Regions from separate parts of the Leisingera sp. SA215 genome, predicted to be linked through region 1. Evidence: riboswitches for the same ligand, from Rfam matches in the RefSeq annotation. Region 1 holds a riboswitch; each other region holds the start of a gene.
What was found. A riboswitch is a leader RNA that binds a small molecule or an ion and turns the genes downstream of it on or off. The one in region 1 is predicted to bind cobalamin.
Positions count from the first base shown of each region.

Region 2: linked by a shared signal. The riboswitch ahead of AC0KW6_RS18225 (ABC transporter substrate-binding protein) and the one ahead of AC0KW6_RS17140 (CbtB domain-containing protein) in region 1 are both predicted to bind cobalamin.
Region 3: linked by a shared signal. The riboswitch ahead of AC0KW6_RS07145 (hypothetical protein) and the one ahead of AC0KW6_RS17140 (CbtB domain-containing protein) in region 1 are both predicted to bind cobalamin.

Region 1 is NZ_JBVVXU010000019.1:44,444-51,529, forward strand. Features, by position in the region: gene AC0KW6_RS17115 (efflux RND transporter permease subunit) at 1-1,442, shown strand, start outside; gene AC0KW6_RS17120 (transposase) at 1,672-2,130, shown strand; gene cobF (precorrin-6A synthase (deacetylating)) at 2,468-3,220, opposite strand; gene AC0KW6_RS17130 (hypothetical protein) at 3,294-3,797, opposite strand; gene AC0KW6_RS17135 (CbtA family protein) at 3,863-4,561, opposite strand; gene AC0KW6_RS17140 (CbtB domain-containing protein) at 4,566-4,736, opposite strand; cobalamin riboswitch at 4,772-4,986, opposite strand; gene AC0KW6_RS17145 (DUF1636 family protein) at 5,157-5,492, opposite strand; gene cobA (uroporphyrinogen-III C-methyltransferase) at 5,489-6,223, opposite strand; gene AC0KW6_RS17155 (cobyrinate a,c-diamide synthase) at 6,220-7,086, opposite strand, start outside.
Region 2 is NZ_JBVVXU010000022.1:12,897-19,982, forward strand. Features, by position in the region: gene AC0KW6_RS18205 (acyl-CoA dehydrogenase) at 1-809, shown strand, start outside; gene dmdD (methylthioacryloyl-CoA hydratase) at 866-1,672, shown strand; gene AC0KW6_RS18215 (ArsR/SmtB family transcription factor) at 1,920-2,237, shown strand; gene AC0KW6_RS18220 (permease) at 2,292-3,341, shown strand; cobalamin riboswitch at 3,468-3,660, shown strand; gene AC0KW6_RS18225 (ABC transporter substrate-binding protein) at 3,803-4,813, shown strand; gene AC0KW6_RS18230 (FecCD family ABC transporter permease) at 4,810-5,859, shown strand; partial or broken gene AC0KW6_RS18235 (ABC transporter ATP-binding protein) at 5,856-6,366, shown strand; gene AC0KW6_RS18240 (AMP-binding enzyme) at 6,807-7,086, opposite strand, start outside.
Region 3 is NZ_JBVVXU010000005.1:20,170-27,255, forward strand. Features, by position in the region: gene AC0KW6_RS07135 (DNA polymerase III subunit gamma/tau) at 1-1,038, opposite strand, end outside; gene AC0KW6_RS07140 (protein-tyrosine phosphatase family protein) at 1,234-1,776, shown strand; gene AC0KW6_RS07145 (hypothetical protein) at 1,886-2,290, opposite strand; cobalamin riboswitch at 2,401-2,621, opposite strand; gene AC0KW6_RS07150 (TetR/AcrR family transcriptional regulator) at 2,641-3,231, opposite strand; gene AC0KW6_RS07155 (alpha/beta hydrolase family protein) at 3,302-4,180, shown strand; gene AC0KW6_RS07160 (SRPBCC family protein) at 4,220-4,687, opposite strand; gene nudC (NAD(+) diphosphatase) at 4,745-5,728, opposite strand; gene AC0KW6_RS07170 (5'-nucleotidase C-terminal domain-containing protein) at 6,064-7,086, shown strand, end outside.

The DNA.
Region 1 (7,086 bases):
CGACAGGGTTCCTGCCAGAAGAGGATCAGGGCATCCTGTTCACCATGGTGCAGGGGCCGACCGGCAGCACTGCTGAAGCGACCGAAGAGGTGCTGAAACAGCTTGAAACCCATTACCTCGAAACCGAGGCGGAAAACGTCAAATCGCTGTTTACCGTGCGCGGCTTCAGCTTTGCCGGGCAAGGGCAGAACATGGGCCTCGCCTTTGTCAACCTCAAGGACTGGGAAGAGCGCAGCACCCCGGACCGCAGCGTCCAGGCCATTGCAGGGCGCGCTTTCGGGGTGTTTTCCCAGATCCGCGAGGCCTTTGTCTTTCCCATTGTTCCGCCCGCGGTCATTGAGCTGGGCAACGTCAGCGGCTTCGACTTCTATCTGCAAGCCCGCAACGGCCAGCCGCATGAGGAGCTGGTGGCCGCCCGCAACCAGCTGATGGGGCTGGTGGCGCAAAGCGACAAGATCGCCTCGATCCGCCCCAACGGTCTGGAGGATGCGGCCCAGTTCAACCTGAATGTCGACTGGAGCGCGGCCGGCGCCGTGGGGATTTCCGCAACCGACGTGGGTGAGATGCTCTCGGTCGCCTGGGCCGGGCGCTATGTTAACGACTTCCTCGACCGCGGGCGCATCAAACGGGTCTATGTGCAGGGCGACGCCCCCTACCGCATGGTGCCCGAGGACATCGAACAGTGGCGGGTGCGCAACGACACCGGCGGTATGGTTCCGTTCTCGAACTTCTCCAAGGCCAGCTGGCGGTTCGGCCCGCAGGGCCTGTACCGCTACAACGGCGTTGCGGCGATCCAGTTGCAGGGCAGCCCGGCCGCGGGGGTCACCACCGGCGAGGCAATGGCGGAAATCGAAGCGCTGATGGAACAGCTGCCGCCCGGCTTCCAGGCCGAATGGACCGGCCTGTCGCTGGAGGAACGCGAGGCGGGCGATCAGGCCGCGCTTCTGTATGCGCTGTCGCTGGCGGCAGTGTTCCTGTGCCTCGCCGCGCTGTACGAAAGCTGGTCGATCCCCTTTGCGGTAATGCTCGCGATGCCGATCGGTGTTGCCGGCGCCCTGACGGGGGCCTGGCTGGGCGGGTTCGAGAATGGCGTCTATTTCCAGGTGGCCCTGCTCACGGTGATCGGCCTCACCGGCAAGAATGCGATTCTGATCGTGGAATTTGCCCGTGACAAGGTGCAGGCCGGCGAGCCGCTGCTGGCAGCGGTGAAGGACGCATCGCAGCAGCGGTTCCGCCCGATCCTGATGACCTCCATGGCCTTTTCGCTGGGCGTTCTGCCGCTGGTGCTGTCTTCCGGCGCAGGTGCGGGCGGGCGCACGGCGATGGGCTCAGGCGTCATGGGCGGCGTCATCTCCGCGACGGTTCTGGGGGTTGTGTTCGTGCCGCTGTTCTTCGTGGTGATCTACCGGCTGATCCGGGGCCGCAACAGAAAGCCCGTGTAAACAGGCGCAGGAGCGGAGTTGCTGCAGCAGCGCGATATTTAGCTGTCCTGCGGCATTTGAGGGTGGCCCCGGATCAAAAGCTTCCGGCGTCCACAGCGCGTAACCAGACCCGCCGGGATCGTTCAGTCCCGGCGGACAAATGGCATCCTGATGACGTGCTGATCCGGACGTTGCTGCGCCAAAAGTGACAGGGATTCCCTTCGCGATTTCTGACGGTTGGATCCGACGCATGTCGAAGCCTTCTCCGCCCAGCTACCGCAGGGCAGACTGGCCGGCCTGCAATGCCTCCCTGTACAGACGCGGTTCGTTAACAGTCTGGTTCGGTCACGCCATGAACTGGAATACGAAAAAGTCCGGCGAGCGTGGTCGGTCTGAAACCTGCGCGGATGCTGCGATCCGAACTTGCATCATGTTGAATGTGGTTTTCGGCCTGCCGCTTCGCCAGACAGTTCGACTGGCCGAGAGGCTGTTTCAGATGGCCGGACTCACTGGCCCATGCCGGATTTCTCGCCGCCACGCCGCCGCAACGGGCGCCCTTGGAAAGGGGGGGCTATGGCAGCAGTATCAGCCGGGTCGCTCCCCCCGTGCCCTCCGCCACGCCGCGCAGCTGCCGCAAGGGCAGACCCATCACCTCTCCCTTCCCATCTGTGCTGCCCGGCCTGGTTCGACGCTGGCAGCTTCTTTCTGAGCTGTGCAAGTTTCACCGGATTTGGCCGCGCCCCGGCATAGCGATGCACAAGACAGTCCAGCATTTTCTCTTCTTGGCCCCGGCCGCACCGGGTCCGGACTGGCTGGCGGAACCGGCGAAAGGGATGCCCCCGCCGGCGGGTCGAGGCACCGCAGCCCCAGTCGCGGCCCATGCCCAGAAACTGAACGGGAAACGCTGCAAGATGATCCGCCGCATCGCTCAGTGGAGTGCCCCTGAAGCCTCCGGCGAGGAAATCCGCAGGCTGCTCCTCAGCTGCAGCAAACAGCATTGGCGCTCGCGCTGTTTGCAATGCCGTTCCGCCCCTGACGGCGGCGGGTCAGCACCGCCGCAGCAGGTAGATGTCCATGATCCAGCCGTGCTCGGCCCGTGCCTTGGTGCGGGTTTCAATGATCTGGGCCGCAACCTCCGCCAGCGGGCCCGCTATGGAAATCTGGTTCTCCATGCCGGCATAGGCGGTCCAGAAGATCTCGATCCCCTGCGCCGCAATGGATTGAAACGAGCATTCCCCGTCCAGCATGATCACCAGCGTATCGGCACTGTCCGGCCAGCCGTTTTCCCGCAAGCGCCGCCCGGTGGTGATGGTGAACGGCGCGCCGATTTCATTGATCGGGATCGCGTGGGCCGCAGTCAGCGCCTGAACCGAGGTGATGCCAGGGATCACCGTCAGCTTGATCTCCGCCAGCGTCTTCAGCCGCTCGGCAATCCGCATGGTGCTGTCGTACAGCGACGGATCGCCCCAGACCAGAAACCCGGCCTTGCCGCCCGCGGGCAGGTTTCCGGTGATGTTCTGCCACCAGATTTCCGCGATGGCGTCGTGCCAGTCGTCCACCCGCTTGCGGTAGCTTTTGGTGGCCTCGTCGCGCACGGGCAGGGCGAATTCGACGATCTTCGGCCCATTGCCCTTGATCGCCCGGTCGCAGATCGCGCGCCTGAGGCCGGCCAGATCGTCCTTTCCCGCGCCCTTGTTGGGGATCAGGATCAGGTCCTGCGCGTTCAGCGCGTCGATTGCCTGCAGCGTCATGTGCTGCGGGTTGCCGGTGCCGATGCCGATCAGGCAAAGCTCAATCATGACGGGGCCTTTCACATGAAAACACGGCCCCCTATGGAGCCGTGCCGGAGTTCTTGCAAGCCTGCAGTTGCGGTCAGGAGCCGTCGCCGTCAGCGGGCGCGGTGGTTTTGGCTTCAACCGGTTCGCCTGCAACCAGCAGCCGGCTGTGGCTGTTGGTGTTCAGCGACACTTTCACCTCGGCGCCGTCCGGCAGCGACGGGATGTGCATCCAGCCGGCATAGAGGCGGGAGATTTTTTCGCCGTTCACATAGACATGCGCATGGCCTTCGCCGGGCACGTCAGCGGCAGAGGCGTGTTCAGGCGCAAAGCGGAAGTTCTGCGGTGTCGCCTGCAGGTTCCATCCGGCCATCGGGTCCTTGATCAGCCGGATCGCAACGCTGGGCGCGTCGCCGCCGGCGGGCAGGTCGACCGCAGCAGAATGATCATGGGCCATGGCTTCTGCCGCGGATTTGCCATGGTGGGCCGGGTCGCCGTGGTCATGACCGTCAAAGGTGACGCCATTGCCGGCGGCAATCACAAAACCGGCGCCGCCGCCGAAGATCAGGCCAATGGCAAAAAGAGCAAGGGAGCGGGGCATCGTGTTATCCTCGGAAAAAGACTGTCCCCGCCGGTTCTGGCCGGCGGGGGGCAGATCAGGCGGGATCAGGCTGCGGCGGCTGCGCGCTTGCCTTCAACCTGCCAGAAATAGCCGGCGAAGCTGCCCAATAGCACCCAGGCGGCCATGCCGATGCCAAAGGCACGGGCGGCAAACAGCGCGCCGATCTCGGTCGGCACCGGGCCCGAGAAGGTCTCCGGCTCAGGCGCGCCAACGATATGCGGACCCATCAGCAGCAGGGCTGCGATCAGGATGCTCACCAGGTTGCCGCCAAAGGCGATCAGCCACATGGCGACACCGGCCGCAGCCACTGTCACGGCCCACCAGATCTGGCGCACGCCGACGTCAGCGGCGGCGACACCCGGCACTTCCGGCGCCAGCGACAGGCCCGGTGCAAAGTGGAAGGTGATGAACCCCGCCAGACCCCACAACAGGCCGGTGCGCGCGTTGATCTCATGCCCCTGGCGCTCGGCCACAGACATCAGCGCCGCCATCACAAGCGCATAACCGGTATAGGTCAGCATGGTGAAGATAATGCTCAGGCCATCGCGCACCGGCTCGGCAAACAGGCCGGGCAGGGCAGGATGGGCGGTGACCGGGTCAGCGCCGAAATGCACCAGCGCGCCGCTCTCATACAGCTCGGCGTGGAGCAGCACGGGCTGCACGAAATAAAGCTGCAGCAGGGCGGTAATCAACCCTGCTGCAGCGCCAGCGAACAAGCCGCTGGTCAGAATGCGGCTGAACATGGCCTTAGTGGCAGGGGAAGCCGGTGGCGTGGCGCACGTCATGCGCGGCGTCATGCAGGGCAGATGCCTGAACATGGCCGGTCAGCGTGATGATCCCCAGCCCCAGAACCACGGCAAACAGAGCCGGAAGTACACTGGTGCCGGCAGCAGAAGCCTTAAGCGTATTGGTCGTCATTTGTAGTCCTCCCTACCGTCACACCCGACGGTATAAGTTGCGTCCGTTACACGGCCGGTCTCCTGACTCGCGGGTCGCTGCTGCCTTCCTCCTTCCCGGCGCCTTCACGCCAGTGGATATTGGAAGGCCGCTCGCCGCTCACAGTCGCGGGGGCGGTTGAGGCTTCGGTGCCGCGATTTGGTCCACCGTCCTCATTCCCGTTTCAGTCCCAGTGCTTAGGCACTATCAGACACCGTATCGGATTGTTCTGCCCTGCGGGGATGCGTCCGGTCAAGGAAGAATCCGCCAGGTTTGCGCTCTGCAGCGTCATGCGGGGCAAGTTTCACGGCACAGGTGAGCTGCCGCAGCTGCAGGCGGAAATTTCAAATTTTCCGGCCAAAATGCCGCGCCGGGTTGTTGCCGCCGCCCGCTGCAGGCGGGCTACTCCAAATCCGCCGGGATCCGGGCAATCGCCTTGAACCGCAATTTTCCCAGCGGCCGGGCATCGGCGAAATTGCCATCCCGGCTGCCCTCATACATCCGCAGGAAGGTCAGCACATCCGGCAGATCCTTCGCCGTGACCTTGCCGAACAGATAGGCGGTCTTGCCGCATTGGCGCACCGCCAGCGTCTGCGGCTGTTTGCAGCCGGACATGCAATCCACCTGCTGCAGCTGCGCCTTTACCCCCGATGCCTCCAGCGCGGCACGGACCTGCCCGAACAGGGCAGGGTCCGCGCCGCGGCAGGTGCGGCACAGGGTGACCGTGGGCAGACTCATGCGCCGGGCAGGTCCGGCTCCGCCAGCGGACCGTACAGGATCAGCACCGGCGCGGTGGTTTCCATCTCCCGCAGCAGGCGGGGCAACTCGCCTACGGTATGGCGGTGCAGCGACTGTTCCGGGGTTGAAACCCCCAGCGCCACCAGTGCGGGTGTGCTCTCCGGCAGGCCGGCCTCCATCAGCTTTTCAGACAGGCCCGCGAAGGTGCGCTTGCCCATGTAGACAACCGTTGTTGCCTCTGCGTCCGCCAGCGCCGCGATGTTCAGATTGTCCGGCAGGCCGCCGGTCACATCATGGCCGGTGATATATTGCAGCCGCCGCGCGGTCAGCCGCCGGGTCAGCGGAATATTCGCCGCCGCCGCTGCCGCCGAGGCCGCGGTCACGCCGGGCACGATCTCAAACTTGATGCCGGCGCTGCGCAGGGCTGTCATCTCTTCCTCAAGCCGCCCGAACACGCCTGAGTCGCCCGACTTCAGCCGCACCACATTAAGGCCGGAGGAGGCATAATCCACCAAGAGCCGGCTCACATGGTCCTGTTTGGGCGAGGGACGGCCCGCCCGCTTGCCGACGCCGACCAGATCGGCGTCCTCACGAGCGTGGTTCAGGATCGGCCCCGAGGACAGATCGTCAAACAGCACCGCATCCGCCGCCTCCAGCCGCTTGACGGCCTTGACCGTCAGCAGCTCCGGGTCGCCGGGGCCGGAGGACACAAAGCTGACAAAGCCGCTCATGCCTGCTCTCCGGTGATCAGGTGGAAAAACGTGCCGGTGACATGGCCCTTGACCGAGCCGGTCTCGGGCACCGGCCCGCCATCGGCGTCCATGACATTGGCCAAGGGCGCGTCGGGTTCTTCCAGAATGGTGGAGTAGTGGAACTCATGGCCGCGCAAAGCTGTGCCGGCCGCAAACCCCGGCATGTCCGCCTGCAGAATGGCGCGGCGGTAGCCGAGGTGGAACTTGCGCTTCTCATAGGAGGTCACCAGCCCCAGCAGCCCGGCCATCCGGTGCCGGTTGCCGTCCTTGTCGATCAGCGCTTCGCCCAGGGCCATGTAGCCGCCGCATTCGCCATGCACCGGTTTGGTCTCGGCATGTTTGCAAAGCCCGGCGCGGAAGCTCTCCGCCGCCGCCAGCGCGCCGCCATGCAGTTCCGGGTAGCCGCCGGGCAGCCAGACCAGGTCGGCATCCGCAGCAGGCGCTTCATCCGCCAGCGGGGAAAACGGCAGGATCTCTGCCCCCGCTGCGCGCCAGCCGGTCAGCAGATGCGGGTAGGTAAAGGAAAACGCCGCATCCCGCGCCAAGGCAATCCGCTGGGCCGGGGGCAAGGGCAGCTTAGCCGCCGCCGGGGCAGCCCCCGCCAGCGCGGCGGATTTGATCGCCTCCAGATCAACATTCTCGCGTAGAAAGGACGCGTAGCCGGCAATCGCCGCTTCCAGATCGGGATGCTCCACCGCCTGGATCAGGCCCAGATGCCGTTCCGGCAGGGTCAGGTCGCCGCGGCGGGGCAGAGAGCCCAGCACCTTGATCCCCGCCTTTTCCATCCCCAATCGGGTCAGCCGCTCATGCCGCGGGCTGGCCACCCGGTTCAGGATCACCCC
Region 2 (7,086 bases), on a different contig from region 1:
GCCGCCCGGTTGATGGCAGCTCCAAAGAGGCCGTGCCGATCCTTCAGCACCCGGATGTGCGGCGGTTGCTGCTGCGGATGCGGGCCTTGGTCGAAGGCGGGCGGGCTTTGGCGATGGCCACCGCAGGATGGCTTGATCTGGCCCAGCACGCCGAGGCCGGAACGGCCCGCGAGGCGGCGGAGATGGCCGAATTCCTCGTTCCGCTGGTCAAGGGGTGCTGCACGGAACGGTCCGTGGAGGTCGCCTCAATGGGCCTGCAGGTTCACGGCGGCATGGGTTTCATCGAGGAAACCGGGGTGGCGCAGTTTTACCGGGATGCCAGGATCCTGCCGATCTACGAAGGCACGACGGCGATCCAGGCCAATGATCTGCTGGGCCGCAAAGTGCTGCGGGACGGCGGCAAGACCGCCCGCCGCTTTGCCGGAATGGTCTCAGCGGCTGAGGCGGAGCTGCGCAAGGGCAGCGCAAAGGCACAGCTGGTTGCGGACCGGCTGCGGCAGGCGCGCCGCGCCTTTGAGGCCAGCCTTGCCTGGCTTCTGAAGACCGCGCCCGACCATCCGAATGCGGCATATGCCGGCAGTGTTCCCTTTCTGATGCTGGCAGGCAATCTTGCCGCGGGCTGGCAGCTGGGCAGGTCTGTCCTGGCTGCCGAAGCCAAGCTGGAACAGGGTGAAGATACAGCCTTCATGACGCAGAAAATCGCCACCGCAGTGTTTTACGCGCAGCATGTTCTTGTGGAATGCGGAACGGAAAGCGCCCGGGTCATCGACGGCAGCGAAAGCCTGTTCGATGCAGGGTTTGAAAACTGAACAACGGAAATTCATGGCACGGATCGGTGCCGGACAATAAGGAAAAGGTCGGAACAATGCCGCAAGAAGCCAGTTCGCACTCCTACGAAAAGCTCGCCCTTGAACAAAGGGACAATGGCGTCTGCATTGTTACGCTCAACCGGCCGTCCAAGCGCAATGCGCTGGATGCCGCCACGATCGAAGAGCTGATCCGCTTTTTCAGCGCTGCGCGCGGCAATGGCGTCAAGGCCGTGGTGCTGGCAGGCGCAGGCGACCATTTCTGCGCCGGCCTTGATCTGGTGGAGCATTGGAAGGAAGACCGCAGCCCGGATGACTTCATGCATGTCTGCCTGCGCTGGCACGAAGCCTTCAACAAGATGGAGTACGGCGGGGTCCCGATCATCGCCGCGCTTCAGGGGGCCGTTGTCGGCGGCGGGCTGGAACTGGCCAGCGCAGCCCATGTCCGGGTGATGGATCAGACCACTTATTTCGCGCTTCCCGAAGGCCAGCGCGGCATCTTCACCGGCGGCGGCGCCACCATCCGGGTTTCCGACATGATCGGCAAATACCGGATGATTGACATGATCCTGACAGGCCGGGTGTATCAGGGGCAGGAAGCCGTCGATCTGGGGCTGGCGCAATATATCACCGAAGGGTCCAGTTTCGAAAAGGCGGTCGAGCTTGCCGACAAGGTCGCGCAGAACCTGCCGCTGACCAATTATGCCATCTGTTCGGCGATCAGCCATTTGAACAACATGTCGGGCATGGATGCGGCCTATGCCGAGGCTGTCGTGGCTGGTGTTGTCAACACCCAGCCAGCGGCGCGCGAACGGCTGGAGGCCTTTGCCAACAAAACCGCAGCCCGCGTGCGGCCCAACAGCTAAGCCGCGCAAACCAGCCGTCAGGCCGTGGCTTGGGGCCTGGCCTGATGCTGCTGGACAGTGGCGGGCAGGGGGGAGGCAGAACCTGCGTTTGCTGCGGGTAATTGCCACCCATTTGCGGCATTCGGCTGGAATTCCCGGGCAATGCCGCAACTTTAGGGGCAAGGCGCCCTGCGGCCGGGCAGCTTGGCTTGGTGTCTCATGCCGGGCGACATCTTGACATAACCGGATTTGTGGTTATTTTAGCGTCATGACGATATCAAGCCACAACGCCCGCGCCCTTGCTGCCCTTGGCCACGATGCCCGTTTGGCCATCTTCCGCCTGCTGGTGAAAGCCGGGGAGGACGGGTTGCGGGTCGGCGAGATCGCCGGGCATCTGGGCTTGGCGCCCTCCACCCTGGCGCATCATCTGTCGGCACTGGTGGATGCCGGGCTGGTCGTGCAGGAAAAGCGCGGCCGTGAAGTGTTCAACCGGGTCGATTACCCCGTCATCCAGGGCGTGGTGAATTTCCTGACATCCGAATGCTGCACAGGTGTGACCCTGACTGTCAGAGAGGAGAGCGCATGAGGCGGAAAGCCGTCCACTTCGACTTGAAACAACTATAAATCTGGTGATATGGAAATGACAAACGTAACCAACCTTCCTCCGAGACCAGGCGCATCCGTCTGGCGGTTCTTGCAAGAGCAGCGGGTCTGGCTGGCCTCTGCCGCAATCCTGCTGCTGCTGGTCATTTTCGATCCGGCACAATCTGCAGAAAGTGCTGTCTTTGCCGGAGCTGCGCTGGCGCATACGGCCCCCTATCTTCTGTTCTCCATTGCCGTCGCGGCCTGGGCCGGCGCCACTGGCGCGGACAATCTGGTTGCAAAGGCTTTCACCGGTAAACCGCTTCTGATGATTGCGCTTGGCGCCCTGGCGGGCGGGCTGTCGCCGTTCTGCTCTTGCGGAGTGATCCCGCTCATCGCAGCACTGCTGGCTATGGGGGTGCCGTTGTCCGCCGTCATGGCCTTCTGGCTGGCGTCGCCGATCATGGATCCCTCGATGTTCTTTCTGACTGCCGGCGTTCTGGGCATTGAATTCGCGGTGGCCAAGACTGGCGCCGCGGTTGGCCTTGGCCTTTTTGGCGGCTTGGTTGTCCATTTGCTGAACCAGGGCGGCGCCTTGCAGGACGCGTTGCGCGACGGTGTCGGAAACGGCGGCTGCGGCGGGGCGAAAATGCGCGCGCCCAAGCCGGTGGTCTGGCGCTTCTGGAGCGAGGCAGAGCGCCGGGCGAAATTTGCCGGAACCGCCTGGACCACGACGCTGTTCCTGGCCAAGTGGCTGCTGCTGGCCTTCATTCTGGAAAGCCTGATGCTGGCCTGGATCCCGGCCGAGACCGTGACCTCCGCCCTAGGCGGTGAGGGGGTGCTGCCGATCATCACAGCAACACTGGTTGGTGTCCCTGCCTATCTGAACGGCTATGCGGCGCTGCCGTTGGTCGGCGGGCTGATCGAGCAGGGCATGGCACCGGGGGCGGGCCTCGCCTTTCTGGTGGCCGGGGGTGTGACCTCGATCCCCGCGGCTATGGCCGTCTGGGCGCTGGCCCGTCCGCAGGTCTTTGCGCTGTACCTCGGCTTATCGCTCACCGGCGCCTTTTCCGCGGGGCTGCTGTTCCAGCTTTGGCACGCGGTCTGATCCGATCCGGGGCCCGGGCCCGCTCGGGTCCGGGCGGCCGGGCTGAAACCGGAGGCAGAGCGGCGGCGCGCGGGTCGGGGAATTCCGGCCGCAGCGAAACTTTTCCTTGCCGCAACGGAGGTGATGCGCTACCCGCGCCTGACCGGTCCCGAAAGGGCTAAGAGGGAATCCGCGGTGCCTGCCGGCACCAAACGGAACTGCCCCCGCAACTGTAGGCGGCGAGAGCTGTGCCATGGCGTCACTGGGCCGGAATGGTCCGGGAAGACGGCACAGTCATTGACCCGCCAGTCAGGAGACCTGCCGGTGATAACCGAAACACACCGGGCGGGGTTGTCCGGGGAGGTTGCCGGTAGGATGCGCCGCCGCTTTCCGGTGCCGCAAGCGGGGGCCAGGCCCTCAGCCTTACCGGTCAATGCCCTTTCACCCGTTCTCCGGTCCTTGACACTAGGAGATCGAAAATCATGTTTCTGCGTTCCGGTCTGATCGGCCTGTCCTTCATCCTTGCGGCACATAGTGCTGCTGCCGGTGAATCCTTTCCGCTCACAATTGAAAACTGCGGCCAGTCGGTCACTTTCGAGGCGCCGGCGGCGTCTGCGGTGACGGTTGGCCAGGCGGCGACCGAAGTGCTTTATGCGCTGGGGCTGGGCGGCAAGGTGCTGGGCACCTCGGTCTGGTTCAACGACGTCCTGCCGGAATACGCTGAGCTGAACGACAAGATCGAGCGGCTGGCCGACAATGATCCCAGCTTTGAAAGCGTGGTGGCCAAACGTCCCGGCCTGGTGGCGGCGCAGTATGAATGGCATGTCGGCCCCGAAGGCGTCGTGGCTCAGCGTGAGCAGTTCCATGATCTGGGCATTCCGACCTATGTGATGCCCGCCGATTGCGCCGGCAAGGACAACACCACCGGCGGCGACGGCACCCGCACCCGGATGTTCACCACCGGCAGCCTGTATCGGGGCATCGAGGAGCTGGCGGCAATCTTCGGCGAAGCAGATAAGGGCGCCGCGCTGGTTGCCGATTACAAGGCCCGCGAGGCCGCGGCGGTTGCCAAGGCGCAGGAGGTTGCGCTGGAAGACGCCTCCGCATTGTTCTGGTTCTCCTCGCCGGAAATGGAAAGCGATCCCTTTGTCGCCGGTCAGAAAGGCGCGCCGGGTTACATGATGCAGCAGCTTGGCCTGCGCAACGTCATCGAAACCGACGAGGAATGGCCGACCGTCGGCTGGGAAACCATCGCCAAGGCCAACCCCACGGTGATCGTCATCGCGCGCATGGACCGCCGCCGCTTTGCCGCGGACGACTACGAGAAAAAGCTGGAGTTCCTGCGCCAGGACCCGGTGGCGAGCCAGATGGATGCGGTCAGGAATAACCGCATTGTGGTGATGGACGCCCAGGGGATGGATGCCACCATCCGCGCCATTCCGGCGCTGGAAGATCTGGCTGCCGAACTCAGCGTGATCGGCAGCAACCAGTGAGCGCAGCCGCCGCAATCACATGGCAGGGCCTCAAGGGGGCCTGCCTGGCCTTGCCTGTACTGATTGCGGCGGTCCTGGCTGGCGCAATGATCGGGGAAACCCCGCTTGCGCCGGACCTGGTGCTGTCTGTTCTGGCCAACAAGCTGGCCGGTGCAGGCCTGCCTGTGGACCCGGTGGACCAGGGCATCATCTGGAGCTACCGGCTGCCGCGGGCACTGGTGGCGGGGGCCTGCGGCGCGGCGCTGGCGGTGGCGGGCGTGGTGCTGCAGGCGCTGCTGCGCAATGCGCTGGCGGATCCTTACATACTTGGCATTTCGGCCGGCGCCTCGACCGGGGCGGTGGCTGTCACCATCGCAGGGCTGGGCGGCGGCGCGCTGTCGCTGTCCTTTGGCGCCTTCAACGGGGCGCTGCTGGCGTTTGGCTTCGTGGCCATTCTGGCCCGGGCCGCCGGGGCAGGCGGCAGCCGGGCGGCGGCGGCGCAGATCGTGCTGGCAGGCATCGCCGGATCGCAGCTGTTCAACGCGCTGACCGCCTTTATCATCGCCAAATCCGCCAATGCGGATCAGGCCCGCGGCATCATGTTCTGGCTGATGGGAAATATGAGCGGGGTGCGCTGGCCGGATGTGTGGCTGGCGGTGCCGCTGGCATTGGCCGGCTGGGTCATCTGCCGGTTTCACGCGCGGGCGCTGGATGCCTTCACCTTTGGCACCGACTCCGCGGCGTCGCTGGGCATCCCGGTGCGGCGGGTGCAGGTCATTTTGATCTGTGCCACCGCGCTGACCACTGCCGTGATGGTGTCGATTGTCGGGTCCATCGGTTTTGTCGGCCTGGTCATTCCCCATGCGGCGCGGTTCCTGGTCGGGCCCGGCCACCGCAGGCTGATGCCTGCCGCAGCGCTGACCGGGGCGGTGTTCCTGATCGGCGCCGACATCGTGTCCCGCATTATCATCCCCGGTCAGGTGCTGCCCATCGGGGTGGTCACGGCGCTGATCGGCGCACCGTCTTTTGCGGTGATCCTGGTGCGCGGAAGAAGGGCTGCGCGATGAAGATCGAAGCCCGCAGCCTGTCTTATTCCATCCGCGGCAGGCCGCTGCTGTCAGATGTCTCATTGGTGGTGGAGCCGGGAGAGACGCTGGCGCTGGTCGGCCCGAACGGGTCCGGGAAATCCACTCTGATGCGGCTTCTGGCGGGACTGGTGCGCCCCTCGCAGGGGGCGGTTCTGCTGGCAGAGAAACCCTTGGCGCAGCTGACGCGCAGAGAGGTTGCCCAGCGGACCGCGATTGTTGAACAGCAGGCCGACACCGCGGAGCGCATCACCGCGCGCTCGGTGGTGGAACTGGGGCGGACACCCTGGCTGTCAGCCTTGAGACCCTGGAGCGGCGAAGACAGCCTGCATGTGGATAACGCGCTGAAGACAGTGGAAATGGAAGCTTTTGCCAGCCGCGAATGGACCACCTTGTCCGGCGGCGAGCGGCAGCGGCTGCACATCGCCCGCGCGCTTGCGCAGCGGCCCGGGCTGCTGCTGCTGGACGAGCCGACAAACCATCTGGATATTCACCATCAGCTGTCGATCCTGAACTGCATCCGGAACCTGAAGGTGACCACCGTGGTGGCGCTGCACGATCTGAACCAAGCGCTGACATGCGACCGGGTGGCGGTGCTGTCGGGCGGACGCCTGGTGGCGCTGGGCCCGCCGCAGCAGGCGTTGAACCCGGACACGGTTGCGGAGATCTTCGGGATCGCGGCCCGCTGGATCCGTGACGCGCAAGAGGCAGAGCCGTTCCTGTCCTTTCATCTGCGCTGACACCTGTGCAACCGGACACTCCCGCCCGTTGCCGGATGCCCTGACGGTCAGCCGGCGCCCGTTGGGCCCGGCGCCGCGCCGCAGCGCGGCGAACCGGTCAGCAATGCTGACCGGATGTTTCGCGCGCGAAACATTGGGTCAAAAGGGCTGACCTTCATGTGAACTGGCGGATGACGGCCCTTACGAAGCTCAGCCGCCGGGGAGCTCTGCAAGGATGTTGTTGCGCTGGATCTTTCCTGACGGCCCCTTGGGCAGATCCGGCAGGATGTGGATCTCGTCCGGCGATTTGAACCGGCCCAGCATGGAGCGGCAGATTCCGATCAGCTCCAGCGGCGTCAGGCTGGAGCCATCGCGGATCTTGACCGCGGCCAGTGAGCGGGCGCTGGCCTCGGCGGTGCAGCGCAGTTCGGGCCACGAATGGTCCGGCGCGCCATCTGGGAAGACAAAACCGGTGCCGCCGTCCCCGGCG
Region 3 (7,086 bases), on a different contig from region 1:
GAGGACGCGCATTGGCAGCCGTTCGGCCATTGCCTGACCGCGGGCGCGCTCGTCGGGGCTGACAGTGGGGTCTTCGGCCGCGTCGGGGGTGATTTTCACAACCGAGACCCAATGGGTGATCTCGGCCAGATCGCGCAGCACCGCCAGCGGGTCGGCGCCCTCGGCGTACTGGCCGCTGAGTTCGGTCAGCGCCGCCGCCGCATCGCCGCGCAGGATCATGTCCATCAGGTCCAGCACCCGGCCGCGGTCGGCAAGGCCCAGCATGGCGCGGACCTGATCGGCGGTGGTCTCGCCGGCGCCATGGGAAATCGCCTGGTCCAGCAGCGAGGTGGCATCGCGGGCCGAGCCCTCAGCCGCGCGGGTGATCAGCGCAAGTGCATCCTCGGCGATCTGAGCGTTTTCAGCCCCGGCGATCTTGCGCAGCAGGGCAATCATCACCTCCGGCTCGATCCGGCGCAAATCGAACCGCTGGCAGCGCGACAGCACCGTCACCGGCACCTTGCGGATCTCGGTTGTGGCGAAGATGAATTTCACATGTGCGGGCGGTTCCTCCAGCGTCTTCAACAGCGCGTTGAAGGCGCTGGTCGACAGCATGTGGACTTCGTCGATGATGTAGATCTTGTAGCGGGCCGAGGCGGCGCGGTACTGCACCGAGTCGATGATCTCGCGAATATCATTCACACCGGTGCGGCTGGCGGCGTCCATCTCCATCACGTCGACATGGCGGCCTTCCATGATCGCGGTGCAATGTTCGCACTGGCCGCAAGGGTCGGTGGTCGGGCCGCCCTGGCCATCGGTGCCGACACAGTTCATGCCCTTGGCGATAATCCGCGCGGTGGTGGTCTTACCGGTGCCGCGGATGCCGGTCATGATGAAGGCCTGGGCGATGCGGTCGGCGGCAAAGGCGTTTTTCAGCGTCCGCACCATGGCGTCCTGGCCCACCAGATCGGCAAAGGTCTCGGGCCGGTATTTGCGGGCCAGAACCTGGTATTTGGAGTGGCCGGATGCGCCGGGGGTGCCGCTGGGGGTATCGTTCATGATGTCTCGTGCCGGATTCGGGATGCGGGGCGTCCGCGTTCCGCGCAGGGTATTGAAGCGCAGCCCGTTCGTCCACCGCCGATGGGGCTGTCCCGGGACAGCAAAAGGGCTTTGGGATTGCCCGCTAAGCCGTTAGGCTGCGGCGGCAGGGGACTGCGGGGGGGAATGCAGGAACGCAACGGCTAAGGAGGCGGTATGCGATCTGGAGACATTCCGGGACCTGCGGCGCAGGACGGCGCGGCGCCGGCAGGCCTGACCATCCACGCGCTGTCAGCAGGCGGCGGTATTCTGGCGTTATGCCCGCTGCCCGGCGGCGGCGGCGATTACCGCAATGACCTGATCCAGATCTATCAGTGGAAACCGGGGCTGGTCATCTCGATGACCACCGAGGCCGAACACGCAGCCGCAGGCGTGCCGCGGCTGGGGATTGATGTTCAAAGCATGGCTTGCCGCTGGCTGCATTTGCCGGTGCCGGATTTTCAAGCGCCGCCGCCGGGCGTGGAAGCGAAATGGCCAGCCGCCAGCGCGTCCGCACGGCAGGCTTTGGCGGGCGGCGGCCGGGTGCTGGTGCATTGCCGGGGCGGCTGCGGGCGGTCCGGCATGGCGGTGCTGCGGCTGATGATCGAATGCGGCGAGGATCCGGCGCAGGCGCTGGCCCGGCTGCGGGCGGTGCGGCCCTGCGCGGTGGAGACGGATGAGCAGCTGGATTGGGCCTGCGCGGGGCAGGCGGCAGGCTAGACCGCATAGCCTTTCACCCGGCCGACAAGCCGGGCAGCACCCGCCGCTTCCGTCAATCCGCTGGCTTGCCTTCGGCACAGGGTCAGGCGCTGCCCTCAAAGCTTAGGTTTCACAGCGCCAGCATCTGTTCCGCCTGCCGCGCCGCGGCGGTTTTCGGCAGCGCCTCCATCAGCGCGCAGGGGCGGGTGTCCAGCTTGGAGGCGGCAAAGCCGGTGCCGTTACGGCTGAGGATGGCATCGGCGAAGCGGTCCAGCCCCTCGCGCGGCGCCTCTTCCCCGACGCCGCAATACAGCCGGATCCGGTCATGGCTGGCGGCAAATTGCGCCGGGCAGCTGCGCGGGCAGCCGTCCAGCGTGGTGGTGCCGGTAATTTCGAAATCCTCCTGGGTCAGCGGCTTGGCCCTGGACATCGCCTCGGCCAGCTTGGCGATCATCCGCTCCGCTGCGGGGCAGGGGCGCCCCAAATACTTGCAATCTGTTGCCGCATAGAAATGCGTCTGGTCGGTCCACATCATATCTGCGCCCTCCGCGCGTGGCACGGGGGTTTTGGGGACAAGAGACCGGATGAAAGACGGCTCACAGCCGCCGCAGCCATCAGACCCTGTCCGGACACCCCGCCCGGGTTCGAGTTACACGTCTGATGGCAGGTCTCCTGACTTGCGGGTCGTCGCTTTCCCGATCCTTCCCGGCCTCTTGTCGGGCCAGTGGCTCTATCGGGGTCGCTCGCCGCTTACAGTTGCGGGGGCAGCCGCGGAATTGGCCTGTTTCTGCGCAGGCCGCACCGTGTTCCCTTTTCATCCCGGACACAAGCTTCTGTGGCACGGGAACCATCGCCACAAGCGGTAGCGGTTTCTTCCGCGAGTCGTCAATCGTTTTTCTGCAGCTGCAAATACAGCCCCCGGATCACATCCGACTCCCGCCGCACCCGGGCCAGCTGCCAGCCGCCCTGCAGCAGGATATAGAAGTTTTCCGCCGCCGCGCGGGCCTCAGCCGCGGGCAGGCCGAGGCGGCGGGCGTGGCGGGCGGTCTCAGTTATCCAGCCCTCGAACAGATGCGCGGCATGCTGGTGGAACGCCTCGTTCTCCGGCCCTTCGAACAGGGTGGCAGAGACCGGGCAGCCGCTCCATTTGCCTTGCTGGTCAAACAGCTTGGCCAGTTTGTAACAGACCGTCTTGGCCCCCTCCCTAAAGGTTGGCGCCGGCGTGAATGACGCCTCGATCAGCAGCAGCATCTGCGCTGACGCCCAATCCGCTGCGGCCAGGGCAAGGTCGGATTTGCCATTGGGAAAATGGTGGTAGAGCGAGCCTTTGGGCGCCCCGGCCTCTGCCAGCAGTTCCGCCAGCCCGGTGCCGCTGTAGCCCTTGTTGCGGAACAGGGCTGCCGCGGCGCGGATCAGCCGCTCGCGGGTGGGGGGCGGGCTGTCCGGGTTGGCAGGGGGTGTCGTCACGTCAGTCATGACAACAGCTTGACAGCATTGGACCGATTGGTCCAGAGGTGGAGTGGACCGATTGGTCTAGGAGGTCGCCGTGCTGGACAGAAACGCAGATCATGCCGCGGGCATCCGGGAAGAAGAGCTGCGGTTTCCCGCGGCCGGCGCAGAGCTGGCCGGGCGGCTGTACCATCCGGCGGGGCAGGCGCGGGCCGCAGTGGTGCTGAATGGCGCAACCGGGGTGCCGCAGCGCTATTACCGGCATTTCGCGCGCTGGCTGGCAGCCAGGCAGCAGGTGGCCTGCCTGACCTATGACTACCGGGATTTCGGAGACTCGGCGCGGGGCCATCCGCGCCATTCCGGTGCGACAATGGCCCAATGGGCGCTGGAAGATCAGCCAGCTGCCCGGGCCGAACTGCAACGGCACTATGCGGGCGTGCCGTTGTGGGTGATCGGCCATTCGCTCGGGGCGATGCTGATGCCCCTGCAGGATGGCTTGAAGGACGTCGCCCGCATGATCGTGGTTGCGGGCGGCTTGGTGCATCACCACGATCATCCCTGGCCCTACCGCGCGCTGGCGCTGGCTTTCTGGTTCGGCCATGTGCCGCCATTGGTCCGTGCTTTGGGCTATCTGCCCGGGCGCGCGGTGGGGTTCGGGGCCGATTTGCCCGCCGGGGTTTACTGGCAGTGGCGGCGCTGGTGCACCACGCCGGGCAGCTACCTGCCGGAAACCGGCGCGGCCTTGCCGCTGCCCGAATGGGCAAACAGCGGCGTGCCGGTGGATCTGTTTGCAATGGCGGATGATGATGTCGTGCCGCCGGCGGCGGTTTGGCGCCTGGGGGAGGTCTTTGGCAATGTGCCGCAGCGCCGGACGGTGCTGGTGCCGCGGGAGGCTGGTGTGAAGAAGATCGGCCATCTGGGCGCCTTTGCCCGCGACAATGCCGCCCTGTGGCCGCGGCTGCTGCCGCCGCAATAGCGCGCGCTCCGCTCTTGACGATGGGGGCAGGCGATAGGGTCAGGCGGTGCGGTTCAGCCGTTCCTCGGTGATCCTCGCATAATCGGCCAGCCGCAGCTTGAACCGGCGGGTGAGATTGCTGCGGGCCAGTTTCAGCGATTGCACCAGCAGCCGGCCGGTCAGGGTGGTGGGGGCAAGTTTCAGCTGCGCCGACATCCGGGTCCGCCGCGGCGACAGCGCCAGCAGCTCGACCTCCAGGCGGCCGTCCAGGCCGCTGCCGCTGCCGGTCAGCGCCAGCCCGGCAGCCGGCGCATAAGACGCCAGCGTCAGCCGGATGTCGCGCTGCTTGCCGCGGAACCGGAAGCCGATATCCCAGGCCAGGCCGTTCTCCGGACGGGCGGTATCGCCGGTCCGCTGCACGTCGATGCCGCGCCGCAGGGCCGAGCGTTCCAGCAGGTCAAAATCGGAGATCGCGCCAAAGACTTCGGCAATCGGGGCTTCGATATCTTCTTTGCTCTGAAATTCCATGCTTGCCTGCCTCAGCTGCGCCGCTGTGCTGCCGCGCTGTTTGCCGCAATATGCGCTCTAGTCCAGCGTGTCCGCAAGCCAGTTCTTAAGCAGAAAATGCGCAATTGCTCCTTCCCGCGAGGGTTTCAGCACCGGGTGATCGCCTGCAAAGACCGTCATCATGTCCTGGCGGCTGACCCACAGCGCGTCTTCGATTTCACCGGGGTCGATGGTGATCTTCGTGCTCAGCGCCTCGCCCGCGCAGCCGAACATCAGCGACATCGGAAAGGCCCAGGGCTGGCTGGACAGATAGCTGACCGGCCCGACCTGCACGCCGGTTTCCTCAAAGGTCTCGCGGCGCACCGCTGCCTCCAGCGTCTCGCCCGGTTCGACAAATCCCGCCAGCAGCGAATACATCCCCTCAGGCCAGCCGGGAGAGCGGCCCATCAGCACCGCATCACCATGGGTGATCAGCATGATCACCACCGGGTCAGTGCGCGGGAAATGCGGTGTCTTGCAAGCGGGGCAGATCCGCTGCCAGCCCGCCTGCGCCATGCTGCTGGGGGCGCCGCAGGCTGCGCAGAACCGGTGGCTGCGGTGCCAGGCCAGCAGCGCCTTGGCGGTGGCCGCCAGTTCCGCCTCCAGCGGCGTTAGCCGGGTCATGACCCGGCGCAGTTCGGCAAAGACGTGGGACGCGGCCAGATCGGGGTGCTGCTGCTCGCTGGCATCGGCAAAACCGCTCAGGGCCCCGCTGTCCAGGTCCTGGGGCTGCCAGTCACTGATATCGCAGGCAAAACACGGCGCGCCGCCGGGGGCCAGACCAAGGAAAATCGCCGCGTCCTGGCGGCTGGCGGCCAGCGGGTGCGCCGGAGCGGTCCAGCCCAGCCCGCAGGGCAGGCCGTCCTCGGCGATGCGGAGGGTCAGCGGCTTGCCGCGCCACATCAGCAGCACCTGGGCCTCCGGGCTGTTCCAGGCGGTTTCCAGGGCAGCGCTGTCGGTGCGCAAATGCGCCGCCCGCTCCAGCCCGCCGCGGCCGAAGGTCACTTGTTCTGCGTGTTTCATTGCGTCTCTCCTTTGGCTGGCGGCGGCTGCCCTGCGGTCAAGGGCTGAGATACCGCCATCCATGACAGCGTGCCGCAGGCGTTGCCAGCAATTGCCAGTGATCCGCGCTTGCCTGTCGCTGCGCCGCCACACCTGCCGGGCAGGAATTGCGGCTTTTCCGCCACAGGTCGGGGGCGCCCGCGCTGTTGACGCACCGGCGGCGGGAAAAAATCACAGGCAGCCGAAAGGGTTCCTTGCAAATCGTTAATACGCTGATTCAAATAGCCGCAAAACAAGAACGGCGCCGAATGGTGCGGGCAGGAGCGGCGGCAGGCAGTGGCAACGGAATTTCGCACATGACAAGCGGGGCGCGGGCCTCGCAAACCCGGACGGTCACCGGGCAGCTGCACGTGCTTGCCACGACGGACCTGCACTGCAATCTGCTGAGCCATGATTATTATGCCGACCGTCCCGGCGGGGCCATCAGCCTGTCCCGCGCGGCCACCTTGATCCGCCGAGCCCGCGCAGAGGCCGCCCGCCTGGGCGCGGCCTGCCTTCTGGTCGATAACGGCGATGGCTTTCAGGGGGCGCCGCTGGGGGACATCATGCCGGGCGCCAAGGGCCCGCATCCAATGGCGCGCGCCTTCCGGTTTTTGAAATATGATGCAGTCGGTCTTGGCAATCATGACTTCGATTCCGGCCTGGCGGCGCTGGCACGCGTTCTGAAAGACGTGACATGCCCGGTGCTCTGCGCCAGCCTGACGGCGCGGCAGCCGGACCTGCGGCTGCCGTTTGCGCCCTCGGCGGTGCTGGAACGCAAGATCCCGGGGCAGCCCGGGCTGCCGCCGGTCCGGATCGGGCTGTTTTCGGTGCTGCCGCCGCAGACTTTGATCTGGTGCGGCGAGGCCCTGCAGGCACAATTGGCTGCAGGCGGCATCGTGGAAACCGCCGCGGCCCAGGCCGGCCGGCTGAAGGCGCAGGGCTGCGACCTGGTGCTGGCGCTGGCCCATACCGGCCTTGGCAGCAAGACCGGTGCGGGCTGCGGCGAAAATGAACTGGAGCGGCTTGCGGCCTTGCCGGAAATTGACGCCGTTGTGGGCGGCCACACCCATCTGACGCTGCCGGATCCGGCGCATCCCTTTGCCAAACCCGTCGTGATGCCGGGGGCGCATGGCTCGCATCTGGGGGTTCTGCGGCTGGAGCTGGAGCATCGCTGCGGGGTCTGGCGGCCCGGCGGCGGCACCGCCAGCCTGCAGCCGGTGGGCCGCCACCGGCAGACCGGCGCAGCCCAGCCGCTGGTGCCGGAGGACCCTGATTTTGCGGGCGCGCTGGCAGAAGACCACGCACGCACCTTGCAGCGGATGCGCCAGCCGGCGGGC